3 regions of the Eggerthella sp. AM16-19 genome follow, and region 2 is predicted to be linked to each of the others. Evidence: predicted binding sites of a transcription regulator. Region 2 holds the regulator's gene; each other region holds the start of a gene.

The links. The regulator LexA, encoded in region 2, represses DNA repair genes until DNA is damaged. The targets are predictions, from matches to a motif close to CNAACANNTGTTNG.
Region 1: DW178_RS06730 (replication-associated recombination protein A) is a predicted target of LexA. The motif match lies at 1,243-1,256, and genes of this name have one in related genera.
Region 3: uvrB (excinuclease ABC subunit UvrB) is a predicted target of LexA. The motif match lies at 1,488-1,501, and genes of this name have one in related genera.

What each region holds. Positions count from the first base shown of each region.
Region 1 is NZ_QUCY01000014.1:23,405-28,140, forward strand. Features, by position in the region: gene DW178_RS06730 (replication-associated recombination protein A) at 1-1,202, opposite strand, end outside; gene DW178_RS06735 (sensor histidine kinase) at 1,604-3,037, opposite strand; gene DW178_RS06740 (response regulator transcription factor) at 3,049-3,741, opposite strand; gene DW178_RS06745 (response regulator transcription factor) at 3,754-4,464, opposite strand; gene DW178_RS06750 (phosphate signaling complex PhoU family protein) at 4,654-4,736, opposite strand, start outside.
Region 2 is NZ_QUCY01000001.1:163,829-168,564, forward strand. Features, by position in the region: gene hflX (GTPase HflX) at 1-1,161, shown strand, start outside; gene lexA (transcriptional repressor LexA) at 1,540-2,178, opposite strand; gene nrdR (transcriptional regulator NrdR) at 2,727-3,173, shown strand; gene dut (dUTP diphosphatase) at 3,176-3,622, shown strand; gene DW178_RS11095 (hypothetical protein) at 3,631-4,113, shown strand; gene DW178_RS00825 (hypothetical protein) at 4,343-4,736, shown strand, end outside.
Region 3 is NZ_QUCY01000016.1:2,175-6,910, reverse strand. Features, by position in the region: gene uvrB (excinuclease ABC subunit UvrB) at 1-1,419, opposite strand, end outside; gene coaE (dephospho-CoA kinase) at 1,627-2,235, opposite strand; gene DW178_RS07225 (acyltransferase family protein) at 2,423-4,591, shown strand.

The DNA.
Region 1 (4,736 bases), on a different contig from region 2:
TCGACCCAGCCTGCAGGATAATCGTGCGGGTATTTGTACGCGCCGTAATGCTCGGAGCCGGGGCGGTGCCTGTCGCGAAGATAGTCGGGGACATCGCGCTTGGGCCCGTTTCGCACTTCCGCCAAGGCAGCATCGATACCCGCCTCGCACGCGTTGCTTTTCGGCGCAAGAGCGATATAGGTTGCCGCCTGCGCCAAGTTGATGCGGCATTCGGGATACCCGATGACCTCCGCTGATTTGAACGCGGCCGCGGCCACCAGCAATGCCTGAGGATCGGCGTTGCCCACGTCCTCGGACGCGTGGATAAGCATACGGCGCGCGATGTATTTGGGGTCCTCTCCCCCATCGATCATACGGGCGAGCCAATACAGCGCCGCATCGGGATCGGAACCGCGCATGGACTTGATGAAGGCGGATATGATGTCGTAATGCATATCCTTGTTCTTGTCATACGGCAATGCGCGATGCGGCGTAGCGCTTTCCACCTGCGCCTTCGTGATAACGGCAGGGTTCTCGCGCGTGCCGGGCTGCTGCATGCCCGCCGCAAGCTCGAGGGTGGTAAGCGATGCGCGGCCATCGCCGCCCGCCAAGAGCACGATAGCGCTGCGAGCAGCCGGGTCGAGCGTATACAAGCCGTCCAGCCCGCGAGGGTCGGCAACGGCCCGGTCGACCAGCTGCGCCACATCGCCGTCGGAAAGCCCCTTGAGACCGACCACGCGCGAGCGGCTGATAAGGGCGGAGTTCACCTCGAAAAACGGGTTCTCAGTGGTGGCTCCCACCAGCACCACGGTGCGGTTCTCCACCGCATGAAGAAGCGCATCCTGCTGACTGCGATTGAATCGATGGATCTCGTCCACAAACAGGATGGTACGCGAGCCGTTGAGCGCCAAGCGCTTCTCGGCGGCGTCGATTTCCCGGCGCAGGTCGGATACGGTGCCGCCGATGGCCGACACCTCCACGAACGTGGCCTTCGTGGATTCGGCGATGACGTGAGCGATGGAGGTTTTGCCGGTTCCCGCCGGGCCGTAGAGGATGACCGAGCTGACGTTGTCCTGCTCGATGGCCGCACGCAACCAGCTGCCCGGGCCCACGGCATCCTGCTGCCCCACCACATCTTCCAGCGTTCGCGGGCGCATGCGCACCGCCAGCGGCGCCACCTGCTGCTTGCGTTCGTTCTCCATTGCCGTGAATAGCGTGTCCATGACCACCCCTGCCTGTTGATTGGCAAACCATGATAGCACGCGAACGTTTGTTTGCCTAGAGAAAAATGGGGCGTCTCGCTCAGCTCGAAAAGCAACGGCTTGCTTACACCTGCTTCACCGATTCTGTCAAGACTTTACTTTGCCTTGAGGTCCCATATACTCGATATCAGGTTCCACCCTTGTCGCCGTACTTTTTGCGATGGACCGATGCTATTTCCGAGGGAGCTCAAGATAGCAAGTGAAACGGAGATTCGCGCCCGTTGGCACGAAAGCCGGGAAGCAAGCTGCGAGCACCCACCTTGTTGAGGTGGGTTCATCCTTCCGGCCGGGGGTGGGACTTTTTTCATGCCCGAATCCGGCCCGCCCCGCCATCACACCCGCAATCATCTTGCGAAAAGCAGTTACGCCGCAGGCAGCCTGAGCACGAACGTGGTGCCCTCGCCTTGCGCCCCTTCCACGCAGATCGTGCCGTGGTGGTATTGCACCGCATGCTTGACGATGGCAAGCCCCAGGCCCGTGCCGCCTGTTTCCTTCGAACGGCTTTTATCCAGACGGAAGAATCGCTCGAACACCTTTTCGCGCATCTCCTCGGGAATGCCCGCCCCGGTATCGCTCACGCGCACCGTGACCACCGATTCGGGGTCCGGCTCCGCCCCTGCCGCACGCAGCGCCTCCAAAACCTCCTCGGACGCAGCGCCCTGCGACACGCGCACCGACACGCTTCCGCCGGCATGGTTGTAGCGCACCGCGTTTTCGATAAGGTTGTACAGCATCTCCTCGGCAAGCGTCTCGCTACCGTTGATATGGGTGGACCCGCCCTTCACGGAGATGGATACGCCCTCGTCAGCGGCGAACGACTCCAAGCGTCCGGCCATCCGTCGGGCAACGGACGTCACGTCGATGGGCCGCTCCTCGCGCGCGAACGCGCTCTCGTCGAGCTTCGAAAGCGTGAGCACGTCGTTGATAAGGCCGCGCATCGCCTGCGCCTCGTCGTAGATAAGGCCGGCGAACTTCTGCCGGTCCTCAGGCAGCACCATGTCGTTCTTCATAAGCTCGGCATAGCCCGATATCACCTGCAGCGGCGTCTTCATCTCGTGGCTAACGTTGCTGGAGAAGTCGCGGCGCATGCTTTCCGCTTCGGCAAGCTCCTTGTTCTGCTTCTTGAGCTGCGTCTGCTGATCGTCGATGCGCTGAAGAAGGGGCACCATTTCCCCGTAGATGTCGTTTTCCAAAGGTTCCGCCATGTCAAGGGCGTCGATAGGCTTCATGATGTGGCGCGTGAGCAGCCGGGACAGCAAGAATACCAATCCGGCGACGACCACGAGCGCGAACAGCGTTGGCACGAGCATCTCGCCCAAGAAGGCGAACAGGGAATGACGGGTTTCAGACAAGCGGACGATGCGCCCATCGGAGAGCTTCTCAGCGGCATACACCGTATCGGTGCCCAAGGTTTCCGAATAGCGCATGCTCACCGCCTCGCCCGTGCGCGCGGCCTTGCTGACCTCGGGACGGGAGGCGTGGTTATCCATCTGGCCGGCGTCTGCCTGGCTATCGTAGAGCACCAGGCCGTTTTCGCTGATAAGCGTGTAGCGGGTGATACCGCTGAACTGCTGGGACAAGACGGTGGCCACATCGGCGGCCGGGGCCTCGTCAAGGGCCGTCGCCGCCCGGCTGGCTTCCTGGACCAGGGCCTGCTCGGCATCATGCTCGTAGGAGTAATAGAAGATGCTGACCATCACCGCGGAAAAGGCCAAAAGAATCCCCAGGGAAAACGCCAAAACGGTGGTGAAGATGCGGCCGGCAAGGCTTTTAACGTGATCGGGCGAAGGGCTCATGCGGCAAACCTCTATTCCGGCTGTCTGATGCTGTAACCCACGCCGCGCACGGTTTTGATGCAGGCATCGGCACCCGGGCATGCGGCGGAAAGCTTCTGGCGCAGCGTTTGGATATGCACGTCGACAGTGCGCGTCTCGCCCACGAACGTCATGCCCCATACGTCCTCGAGCAGCTGACCGCGCGACAGCACGCGCCCGACGTTGCGAAGCAGTGCGCGCAGCAGGTCGAACTCCTTGAGCGTGAGCTCGACGGGGATGCCGCCTGCGGAAACGGTGTGCTCGAGCACGCGCAGCTCGATGGGCCCGCACTCCAGCACATCGCCGGCGGGCGCGGTTGGCGCCGCGGCGCGGCGCAAGAGCGCGTTCACGCGGCTGACCAGCTCCATCATGCCGAAGGGTTTGGCCAGGTAATCGTCGGCGCCCGCATCAAGGCCGCTGACCTTGTCGAACTCGGTGCCTTTCGCCGTGAGCATCATGACGGGAAGGAACTTGGTGGCCGGGTCCTCGCGCAGGCGGCGGAGAACCTCGAGTCCGTCGATCTCGGGCAACATGATGTCGAGCAACACCAAGTCGGGAAGCGATTCTCGGCAAGCATCGAAGAAGTCGCCGGCATGGGCGAAGCCCGCTGCCTCAAGGCCCGCCTGCTTGAGCGCGTACACCGTCAAATCGCGGATATTCGTGTCGTCTTCCAAGTAGTAGATCATGCTTGCACCTCGTTATTCCACAACCGAATCGTCTGGACGCGGGCCCGCCAGGCGATAGCCGACCCCACGCACCGTCTCCACGGCATCGGCATGCTCGCCGAGCTTTTGCCGAAGCGTGAGCACGTGCATGTCGACCGTGCGGCTGCCGCCGCCGAAATCCCAGCCCCACACGTTTTGCAGGAGCTTCTCGCGCGACAGCACGGCGCCGGGATGGCGCATCATATACGCCAGCAAATCGAATTCGCGCATGGTAAGCGCCACGGGCGCCCCGTCGACGAGCAGCTCACGCGCCTGGAAATCCAGGGAAAGGGCGCCCAGGCTCAGAACGTCCTCGCAACGGCCGCCTCCCCAATCGGGAGCACGGCGCAGCATAGCGCGCACGCGGCTCACCATCTCCATCATACCGAAAGGCTTCGTGATGTACTCGTCGGCCCCGGCATCCAACGCCCGCACGATGTCCAGCTCCGAGTTTTTAGCCGTGACCATCATAACGGGCACGCGAGAAAGCTTGCCGGGCGTGCTGCGGATGCGCTTGAGGATTTCCAGGCCATCGACGTCGGGAAGCATGATGTCCAAAACCACCACATCCGGGATGCTTTTGGCGCATGCGGCGCGAAACGCCGCATCATCGGGCTGCCCTTCGGCCTGGATGCCCGACTGCGTCAAGGCGTAAAGCACCAGCTGACGGATGTTCTCATCATCCTCGACATAGTAGACAGTCAACCCTCAAGCACCCCTTCCACAGCCGAAGCGCCGGGCGCGACGCGAACCCTGCGCCCCGCTGCCGCGGTGCTCGGGGATCGGACAGCCCACCGGGCTGTCCGACATAGTAGACAGCCAACCCTCAAGCACCCCTTCCACAGCCGAAGCGCCGGGCGCGACGCGAACCCTGCGCCCCGCTGCCGCGGCGCGCTACCCTTCGGCGTTTTCCTTACCCGCAGAGTTTAGCGTATGCTCGCCCGTTGCGCGGAAAACGGCCCAGCTTGCGATGCGCT
Region 2 (4,736 bases):
GGAGCGGATACGGTTGCCGTTACAACACAAAAGCTTGATTCTCCAAATCCCAGGACTTTTGTGGGCAGCGGCAAGGTGGAAGAGATCTCTCGGCTTTGCCGATCAACTGGAGCAGATTTGATCATTTTCGATGACGAGTTAACGCCATCGCAGCAATCAAACCTGGAAAAGTCTGTTGATCGCGACTTGAAAGTCATCGATCGCACCGCTTTGATCTTGGATATTTTCGCACTTCATGCAACGACCAAAGAAGGACGTTTGCAAGTTCGTCTTGCTCAGAACCAATATCTGCTCCCTCGACTTCGTGGTATGTGGTCGCACTTAGCCTCAAACCGCATGGGTGGTGGCGTAGGCAGCCGATTCGGCGAAGGCGAAAGCCAGCTTGAAGTTGACCGTCGATTGGTTCGCAAGCGTATCACCACCATCAAACGCGAACTTGCACATTTGGCTGAAGTTCGAGCCGTTCAAAGGGAGAGCAGGTACGAAAGCGGGATGTTCAAAGTCTCGCTCGCAGGGTATACCAATGCTGGTAAATCAAGTTTGCTCAATCGGCTCACCAACGCCGATGTTCTTGCATACGACAAATTATTCGCTACGCTCGACTCCACTACAAGGAAATACGAACTGCTCGAAGGACGCGAAATCACGCTAACCGATACGGTCGGCTTTATTCAGAAGCTACCGACCACCTTGGTTGAAGCATTTAAATCTACACTAGATGAAATCACCGGCTCGGATTTGATATTGCATGTGGTTGATGCCTCTTCTGACGAATTTGAAGAACAGATAGTGGCAGTTGAAGAAGTCTTAGAGCAGATCAATGCCCAAACCTTACCCAGGGTGCTGGTTTTCAACAAATGCGATTTACTGACGATCGAGCAACAGGAAGCATTGGCCAATCGCTATGATGCGCTGCTCGTATCAGCGGAAACAGGGGAGGGAATAGATCAGCTTGTCGACAGGATCGCTCATGTAGCATCCGCTCAAGATACGCACCTTGATGTAGTCGTTCCGTACCAACGCGGTGATTTAGTATCGAAGGCTCACGAGCGTTGCAGGATCTTGACCGAAGAGCACATCGAAACTGGGACTCATCTGACTATGTTAGTGCCAAAAGCATATGTAGATGAGTTCAGATCCTTGAGCGATGCCAAGCAATAAATCGACAAACCACAAGTTTTAGCCACAGCAGAAAAGATGTTTTGCAATTTCAGGCGGACATCTTCGTGCCCGGGTAGCCAACGGTCCGAATGCGCGCATGCTGCATTCGGGCCGTATTTAGGTTTTATGCGGGCATTATTCAACCCTCATAGCGGTTCGTACGATATCGGCGACCCAAATACACATGCCCCATGTAGCTATATCGCATACACAATCTTCCGCGTCATCAGAGCGGCTTGTACCAACTGTTCCGACACTATCAGATTGCACGAGAAAAGGTGCCTGAACAAGTTCATATTGCGAGCATTACAACTTGAATGGCTAGCTCAATCACAGATCACGTGCTCTAGCTTGAGTAGCTATGCCCGTAGAGTTTCACTATAAACGGCGGAACACGGCAACTACCTTGCCGGCAATGGAACAATCAGTGGTGATGATGGGGTCCATGGAAGAGTTTTCCGGCTGCAGTCGAATATGATCTTGCTCTCTGTAGAAGCGCTTAACCGTAGCCCCATCGTCGATGATGGCAACAACGATGTCCCCATTGTTTGCAACCGGCTGCTCTTTGACCACGACGTAATCGCCGTCGTTGATACCCGCCTCAATCATGCTTTCCCCATGCACAGACAGCATGAAAGAAGGTGCATCGCCAACGATTTCGATAGGCAACGACATAGTGTTGGTGATGTTCTGCTCGGCAAGGATGGGAACTCCGGCCGCAACGTCTCCGACCAATGGCACGGACACGATATCGTCAAACTGAGCGTGAACGATATTCGTAGCATCTTCGGTATGGTCAAGCGGGTAGGTAAGCGCTATCGACCGCGATTTCAGCGCATCGCGCTTGATAAGGCCCTTCTCCTCAAGCGCCTTCAAATGAACATGCACGGTGGAAGGAGAGGAGAGCCCCAAAGCCTGACACACCTCGCGAACAGTGGGACCAAAGCCCTTTTCGCGGATGCATTGCTCGATGACGTCGAGCACCGCCTGCTGGCGCTTAGTGATCTTGTCGGTCATGGGCTGTCCTTTCGAGGTGAACTATAACGAACATCCGTTTGTTTTTCTGTTGACATGAACCTTTGTTCGCTCTATTATATATGCGAACAAAGGTTCTACGCAAGAGCAAAGGGGAGGAAATATGCAACACCGTGATTCTCGTTCGGCAGTTAGCGGCACAGCGGCGCTAAAGCTAGATGCACGCGTTTCATCTGCGCATATCATTCAATTTCCCGGATCTGAGTATAGCGCCCGGCAGATTGACGATACATCATCCTGTCATCCTGCCGGCGAGTCTCGACGCAGTAACGCACTCATAAGGCAAAGTGGCGACTTCCGTCAGCCATATCAAGCTGGACCTCGCGCAACTCCAACTCAAACCGCCGGCGCAATCACCTTGTTCGCGTTGCTTACCATCATCGCTGGAATTTTATGAATCATTGCCGATCCGCACTTCCGCTAAGGGCAATATCTTGTGTCACGATTTGGTGCACTCTTTTGTAACAATGTATAAACCGCTATATCTTGTATGTTAGGCTACATATCATCGAACGAAGGAGTGCGATTGTATGAAATGCCCGGCATGCGGAAACTTAGAATCCAAAGTAGTTGATTCCCGTCCGTCTGATGATGGTAGCAGCATCCGCCGCAGGCGGGAATGCCTCCAATGCGGTCGAAGGTTCACTACGTATGAGCGCTTAGGCGACAATCCGCTCATCATCATCAAATCCGATGGTTCATCCGAAGCTTATGACAGACAAAAGCTCATGAGGGGTCTCCTCATTGCGTGCGCTAAGCGGCCGATAGCTCCTGAGCAGTTGGGCGCATTGATTGATAGCATAGAAGCCGAGCTACGCAATGCATCTAAAAGCGAAATTGGCTCTAAAGAGCTTGGTGACATGGCTTTGGTGCGATTGGCGAAGCTTGACGATGTAGCCTACGTGCGATTTGCAAGCGTATACAAAGATTTTCAAAACGTAGAGGAATTTGCTGCGGCTCTTGAGGGGTTGAAGTAGCTATGGACAACGTGCGCGTCCCTATTAAAATGCTCTCACGCGATGCTCAAATCCCTCACACGGCATATAACGGTGATGCGGGAGTAGACTTGAGATCCGTCGAGCGTATTGTGTTGAAACCGCATGAACGCGCTATGGTCGCCACAGGACTCGCAATCGCGCTACCTGAAGGGTATGCAGGTTTTGTATTACCTCGCAGCGGCTTAGCTGCGAAGCACGGCATTTCTATCGTCAACGCACCTGGTCTTATCGATAGCAATTATCGTGGTGAGCTGAAGGTAATTTTGCTGAACACCGATCCCAACGATTCATTTACCATCGAAATCGGTGACCGCATTGCACAGCTCATTGTCATGCCGATCCCTACGATCAACTTCGAGCAGGTCGAGGAATTGACGGAATCGCAACGAGGAGAATCGGGTTTCGGCAGCAGTGGAATCCGCAATTAGGAGTTAACGTGGCCGATCAACAAAACAATCGTCCCAGTCCATACCTTGATGAAAATCATGAGCCTCATGGCAAACCGGAAACACAACCTAATCCCAATGATGGAAACAATCAGTTCAGGCCGAATGCCTTAGACGAACAGACGCTTAAGACAGCGCGCTCTCAAACGACGTTTGCATTTATCGCGGGCCCGTTGTCCCTATTTGTAGGTGGAATGCTGCTAGGAACTATCGGTGCGATTTGCGCGTTTTTGGCTTATCGCAAATTACACTCAATTGCTCAAAAGAGTAACGATACCGCATCCATAGCTCGCGGAATGCTCAAGTCCACGCGGACCGCATTGATTATCTGCTTGGTAGCGGTAACGCTCAACGCGGTATCCTTTGTAATTATGTTTCCCGTAATCGAGCAGATGCTTCAAAGCGGAGACTTCGCAAGCATTGCTGGCAATATGAGCGCAGGAACAGCTGCAGGAACTTCAACATGGGGCTAGGAGATATTTCCCGAACCGCGCTGAGCTTGGCTTGAGACGCATGCATAGCAGGAGCTTCATAACACCTGCAAGCCACAACGCCACCGTCTAAGTTCAAGCTGGGTCCATGTGTTTCATAACGTGTGCTCTGCTTAGGTAAACATCTCATTTCGTGCTATGATTGAACGATATTTATCATTGATAATATATGTTATGTTAACTAGGGAACTGGGATTTTGGGGGCCTGTCCATGAACTCTGTAGCACTAGATTTCAAGTCGATATCGATTCGCGTCGTCTGTATTACTACGGTTACGATCGCAGCTGTTTTTCTAATGCTTGCGTTAACAGGTTGCGGCCCCTCTAATGAGGAACGTATCGAACAAGCTGTCTCTCAACCTCTGGAAGCTATCAAAGCTAAAGATGAAGTTACCTTGACCAGCTTGCTCTCAGACGATGCTAAGCAACAGCTCTCAGACATCGGCATAGATCCTATATCGTACATATCAGCTTACCTTGATGGGTTTGACTACGCGCTTGGCCCTATCAACATTGATAAGGACACGGCAACCGTAGATCTCACCATCACCTGTAAAACCACGGACAGCATCTTTGCCGCACTGGAACAGAAAGCCACAGAAGATT
Region 3 (4,736 bases), on a different contig from region 2:
CGTGGTTATGAGCACGCGCTCGTTGCGGTCGGCGCGCTCCTTCGCCTCGTCGATGATGTCGTCGATCTGGCTTGCACTGCCGCGCACGATGATCTCGGGATCCAGCAGGCCCGTGGGGCGGATGATCTGCTCCACCTGCTGCTGGCTGACCTTCAGCTCGTAATCGCCGGGCGTTGCCGACACGTAGATGAACTGCGGCACGCGCTCCTCGAACTCGTCGAAACGCAGCGGACGGTTATCCAAACAGCTGGGCAGCCGGAACCCATGCTCGGTCAAGGTGATCTTGCGGCTGCGGTCGCCCTCATGCATGCCGCGGATTTGGGGCACCGTCACATGGCTCTCGTCGATGATGCATAGGAAATCGTCCGGGAAATAGTCGATGAGCGTGTACGGGGGCTCTCCAGGCTCGCGCCCGTCCAAATGCCGGGAATAGTTCTCGATGCCGCTGCAAAAGCCCATGGTCTCCAGCATCTCAAGATCGTAGTTCACGCGCATCTCCAGCCGCTGGGCCTCAAGCAGCTTGCCCTCCTCTTTAAACTGCTGCAGGCGCTCGCGCAGCTCCTCTTGGATGGTTTTGATAGCGTGCTCCATCTTCGGGCGCGCCGTCACGTAATGGGAGGCCGGCCAGATGGGCAGGGCCTCATAGGCTTGCAACACCTCGCCCGTGACGTTGTCGATCTCGGAAATCTGCTCTATCTCATCGCCCCAGAACTCCACGCGCACCGGATTGTCCGCGTACGGCGGGAACACATCGAGGTTATCCCCGCGCACGCGGAACGTGCCGCGTTTCAGCTCGTAGTCGTTGCGGTCGTACTGGATGTCGATAAGGTCGTGGATCATCTGGTCGCGATCCATCTCCTTCTGCTTGTCCACGAACACGGCCATGCCCGCGTAATCCATGGGGCTGCCGATACCGTAGATGCAGCTGACCGACGCCACCACGATGACGTCGCGCCTGGAAAGGAGCGCGCTGGTGGCGGCATGGCGCAGCTTCTCCACCTCTTCGTTGATGGAGGCGTCCTTCTCGATGAACGTGTCCGACGAGGGCACATACGCTTCGGGCTGGTAATAATCGTAGTAGCTGACGAAATACACCACGGCATTGTCGGGGAAGAACTCCTTCAGCTCGCTTGCAAGCTGAGCGGCAAGCGTCTTGTTCGGCGCCATGACAAGCGTGGGGCGCTGCACCGCCTCGATGGTTTTCGCCATGGTGAACGTTTTGCCCGAGCCCGTAACGCCCAGAAGCGTTTGATACCGCAGCCCTTCCTCTACGCCCTGTGCCAGCTTCTTGATGGCCTGCGGCTGATCGCCTGAAGGCTCATAAGGGCTGACCGCTCGAAACGGCGTGTTCGCAAGGCGCACTTCGGGCAGCTTGCCCTCCATTGTCATGCCCTCGATGTTCTTCAGATGGCTGCTCATATGCAATCACGTCCTTCGCAGGCGCTTCCTTCGAATCAGTGCCCGAAGTCTATCACGGCATACGGAAAAGAACAAGTGTACGTTTTCGCTTCACATACGCGACAACGCAAAAGGCCCCTGCAGCATGCGGCATCTGGCAAAGCCAGGCGCCGCACCGCAGGGGCCCGCAACGTTTCAAACGATCGCGCCCATCAGCGCGAAGCCGTCCTAGTCCAGCGTCTTGCTGTACTCACGCCACCACTGCTCGACCTGCTCGCGCAGCTGCTCGGGCGTGCCATCGTTGTTGAACACCACGTCGGATTGCTCGATGCGATCCGCATCGCTGATCTGGCGGGCGATGCGGCGACGCACATCCTGCTCGTCCCAGCCGCCTGCAACGGCGCGCTCGATGCGGTCGTCAAGCGGGGCCAGCACGGCGATGACCACGTCGGCGCCGTTGGCCATGGACACCTGGCGATTTTTGAACACGGAATATTCCACCACCACGGCCTTGTTGCCCTGGCGCTCAAGCTCGTCGAGCTGATCGGTGAACGCCTCCTCGATGCGCGGCATGGTGATGCGGTTGAGCTTGCGCGTCTCCGCCGGCGTGGCGAAAGCCTTCGCCGCCACCTTCGAGCGCACGATCTGACCATCAGCGCCCAGGATATCGGCGCCGAACGCCTCTACCAGGTCGGCTTTGACCGTATCCCACAGCAGCACGTCATGACCGACCTTGTCGAGGTCGATGTACGGGACTCCCTGCTCGGCCAGGACCTTGCGGGCCGTCGATTTGCCGGCGCCCATGCCGCCGATGACGAACAGCTTCTTCATACCCATGCCTGCCTCCTTTGTCGGCATCGCAGCGTTACCTTCACGCATATCTTCTTCATATGATACACGCACCACACAGCCGAAACGGACGGCACGTGCCATCATTTGCCAACAGGTTACGGTAGGCGGCACTGGTATACTGAGGCGATGTGCTGCGGATTAAGGGAGCGCAGCAGATGAGAAGGGAACTATCATGCCGGAAACGCCGGCTGGGAGCCACGCACGCAACCGTTCGCGAAGCGCATACGCAAGCCCCGCATCGGATTCTTACACGCAACACCGTTCCAATGTGCACGGCCGCGCCTCAAGCGTCGCAGCCACCGCATCGCATGGCACCCGCCGCGCAAACGCCGTAACGGACGGCCGTCACGACAGTGCGCACGGCGCATCACCGCGGACCTCGCGCACATCCGGCAGCGTAGAGCAGCCCAAGCGGAAGAAATCACGCTACATCCCTGCCCTCGATGGCCTACGCGCACTTGCCGTGCTCGGCGTCATCGCCTACCACATGGGCATGGCCTGGATGCCCGGCGGCCTGCTCGGCGTCACCGTGTTCTTCGTGCTGTCGGGCTACCTGATCACCAGTCTATTGCTCATCGAATGGGACTCCACGGGCACCATCGACCTGCCGCAGTTCTGGCTACGGCGCGTGAAACGCCTATTCCCGGCCATCGCCTTCGTCATCATAGTCACCGCCGTGCTCTGCACGTTGTTCGACCACAGCCTGCTCACGAAGCTGCGCGAGGACATGTGGGCGGCGCTTTGCTGGGTGACCAACTGGTGGTACATCCTGCGCGACGTATCCTACTTCGACGCCCTAGGCGCCCCGAGCCCTGTCACGCATTTCTGGTCGCTCGCCATCGAGGAGCAATTCTACGTGGTTTGGCCCGTGGTGCTCATCCTTGCGCACAAGTTCGGCGTGAAGCGCACCCATATGCGCAACGCTACCTTCGTGCTCGCCTTGGCATCCGCGCTTGAAATGGCGCTTCTGTTCAACCCCGGCGCCGACCCCTCGCGCGTATACTACGGAACCGATACCCGCGCGTTCAGCCTGCTCATCGGCGCATGGCTTGCCTTCGTATGGCCGTCGAACCAACTTGGCGCGAACAACGAGATCCACCTTGACCACAGCGTTCGGCTGGCGCTTGACGCCGTGGGCGGCATCGCGCTCATTGGCTTGGTGGCCATGATGGCGGGCATCGAAGGCACGTCGGCGTTCATGTACCGCGGCGGCATCCTGCTCGCCTCCGTGATCACCATGGTCATCATCGCCGTCATCGTGCACCCGTCTAGCCTGTTGGCGAAGGTGTTCGCCGCAAAACCGCTCGTATGGATCGGCCTGCACTCCTACGGCATGTACCTGTGGCACTACCCTATCCTTCTGCTCATGAACCCGCGCAGCAACATCGAAGGCACCCCGTGGTGGATGTACCTGGTGGAGTTCGCCGTCATCTTCGCCATCTCATGGTTCTCCTACAAGTTCGTGGAAGACCCCATCCGCCATGGCGCCATCGGGAAGTTCGTGGGCGACGTGCGTAGCGGGCAGATCCTGCTTGCCGATTGGCTCCGTACCCATGCCCTGCCCACGGCCGCGGCCTCCGTGCTCACCATCGTCTGCATCGGCGGGCTGATCTTTGTGCCCGACACTTCCGCACTTGAGGGCGGCGATCTGCTGAAGGACGAATCGGCGCATGTCGCAGGCTTGCCTGCAGATACGTCGGGCACCACCGCAGCAGCCGAGAAGCCCAAGCTCGACGTGCTCATGATCGGCGACTCTGTATCGGTTCGCGCCATTCCCAACTTCACCGAAACGTTCCCCTACGGCGCCATCGATGCCGCCGTGAACCGTCAGCTCACCGTCGGCGAGGAAGTGTACCGCTCCTACGCCGAGCAGGACATCGTGGGTGATGTGGTGGTGTTCGCCCTGGGAACGAACGGACAGGCCACTGACGAGCAGCTGGACGACCTGCTTGGCGTGGTGGGCACCGACAAGCACGTGTTCTTCGTGAACACCCGCAGCCCGCAAAGCTGGATGGCGGAGACGAACGCCGCGCTCGACCGCGCCGTCGAGCGTTACAGCAACGTGCAGGTGATCGACTGGTACAGCCTGAGCGCATCGCATGGCACCTGGTTCGACGGAGACGGCACGCATCTGTCCTCGGAAGGCGCACAAGCCTATATCGACATGGTCCACGATGCTATTGGAAGCCTTCTACCCGAGCACAAGGAAGGCGACCAAGTTGCACACGCAGAAACGCCTATGGAAGCCGCAACCTCCAAGGCCATTGCGGCCCAGCAGGCAGCCGTTGCCTCCATTGCCACCAACATCGCCAACAGCCTAGGGGAGCACCCGCAGGAATAAGCGCATCTAATCAGCGGGCGCACGAATCGAACGATCGGGCCGCAATCGCATGCGAATCAACGCATCACGATTGCGGCCCGATTTGCGTTATGAAGCGAGCGCCTTTAGATAATCTGCAAACGCAACAAGGCCCCCGGCGTATGCC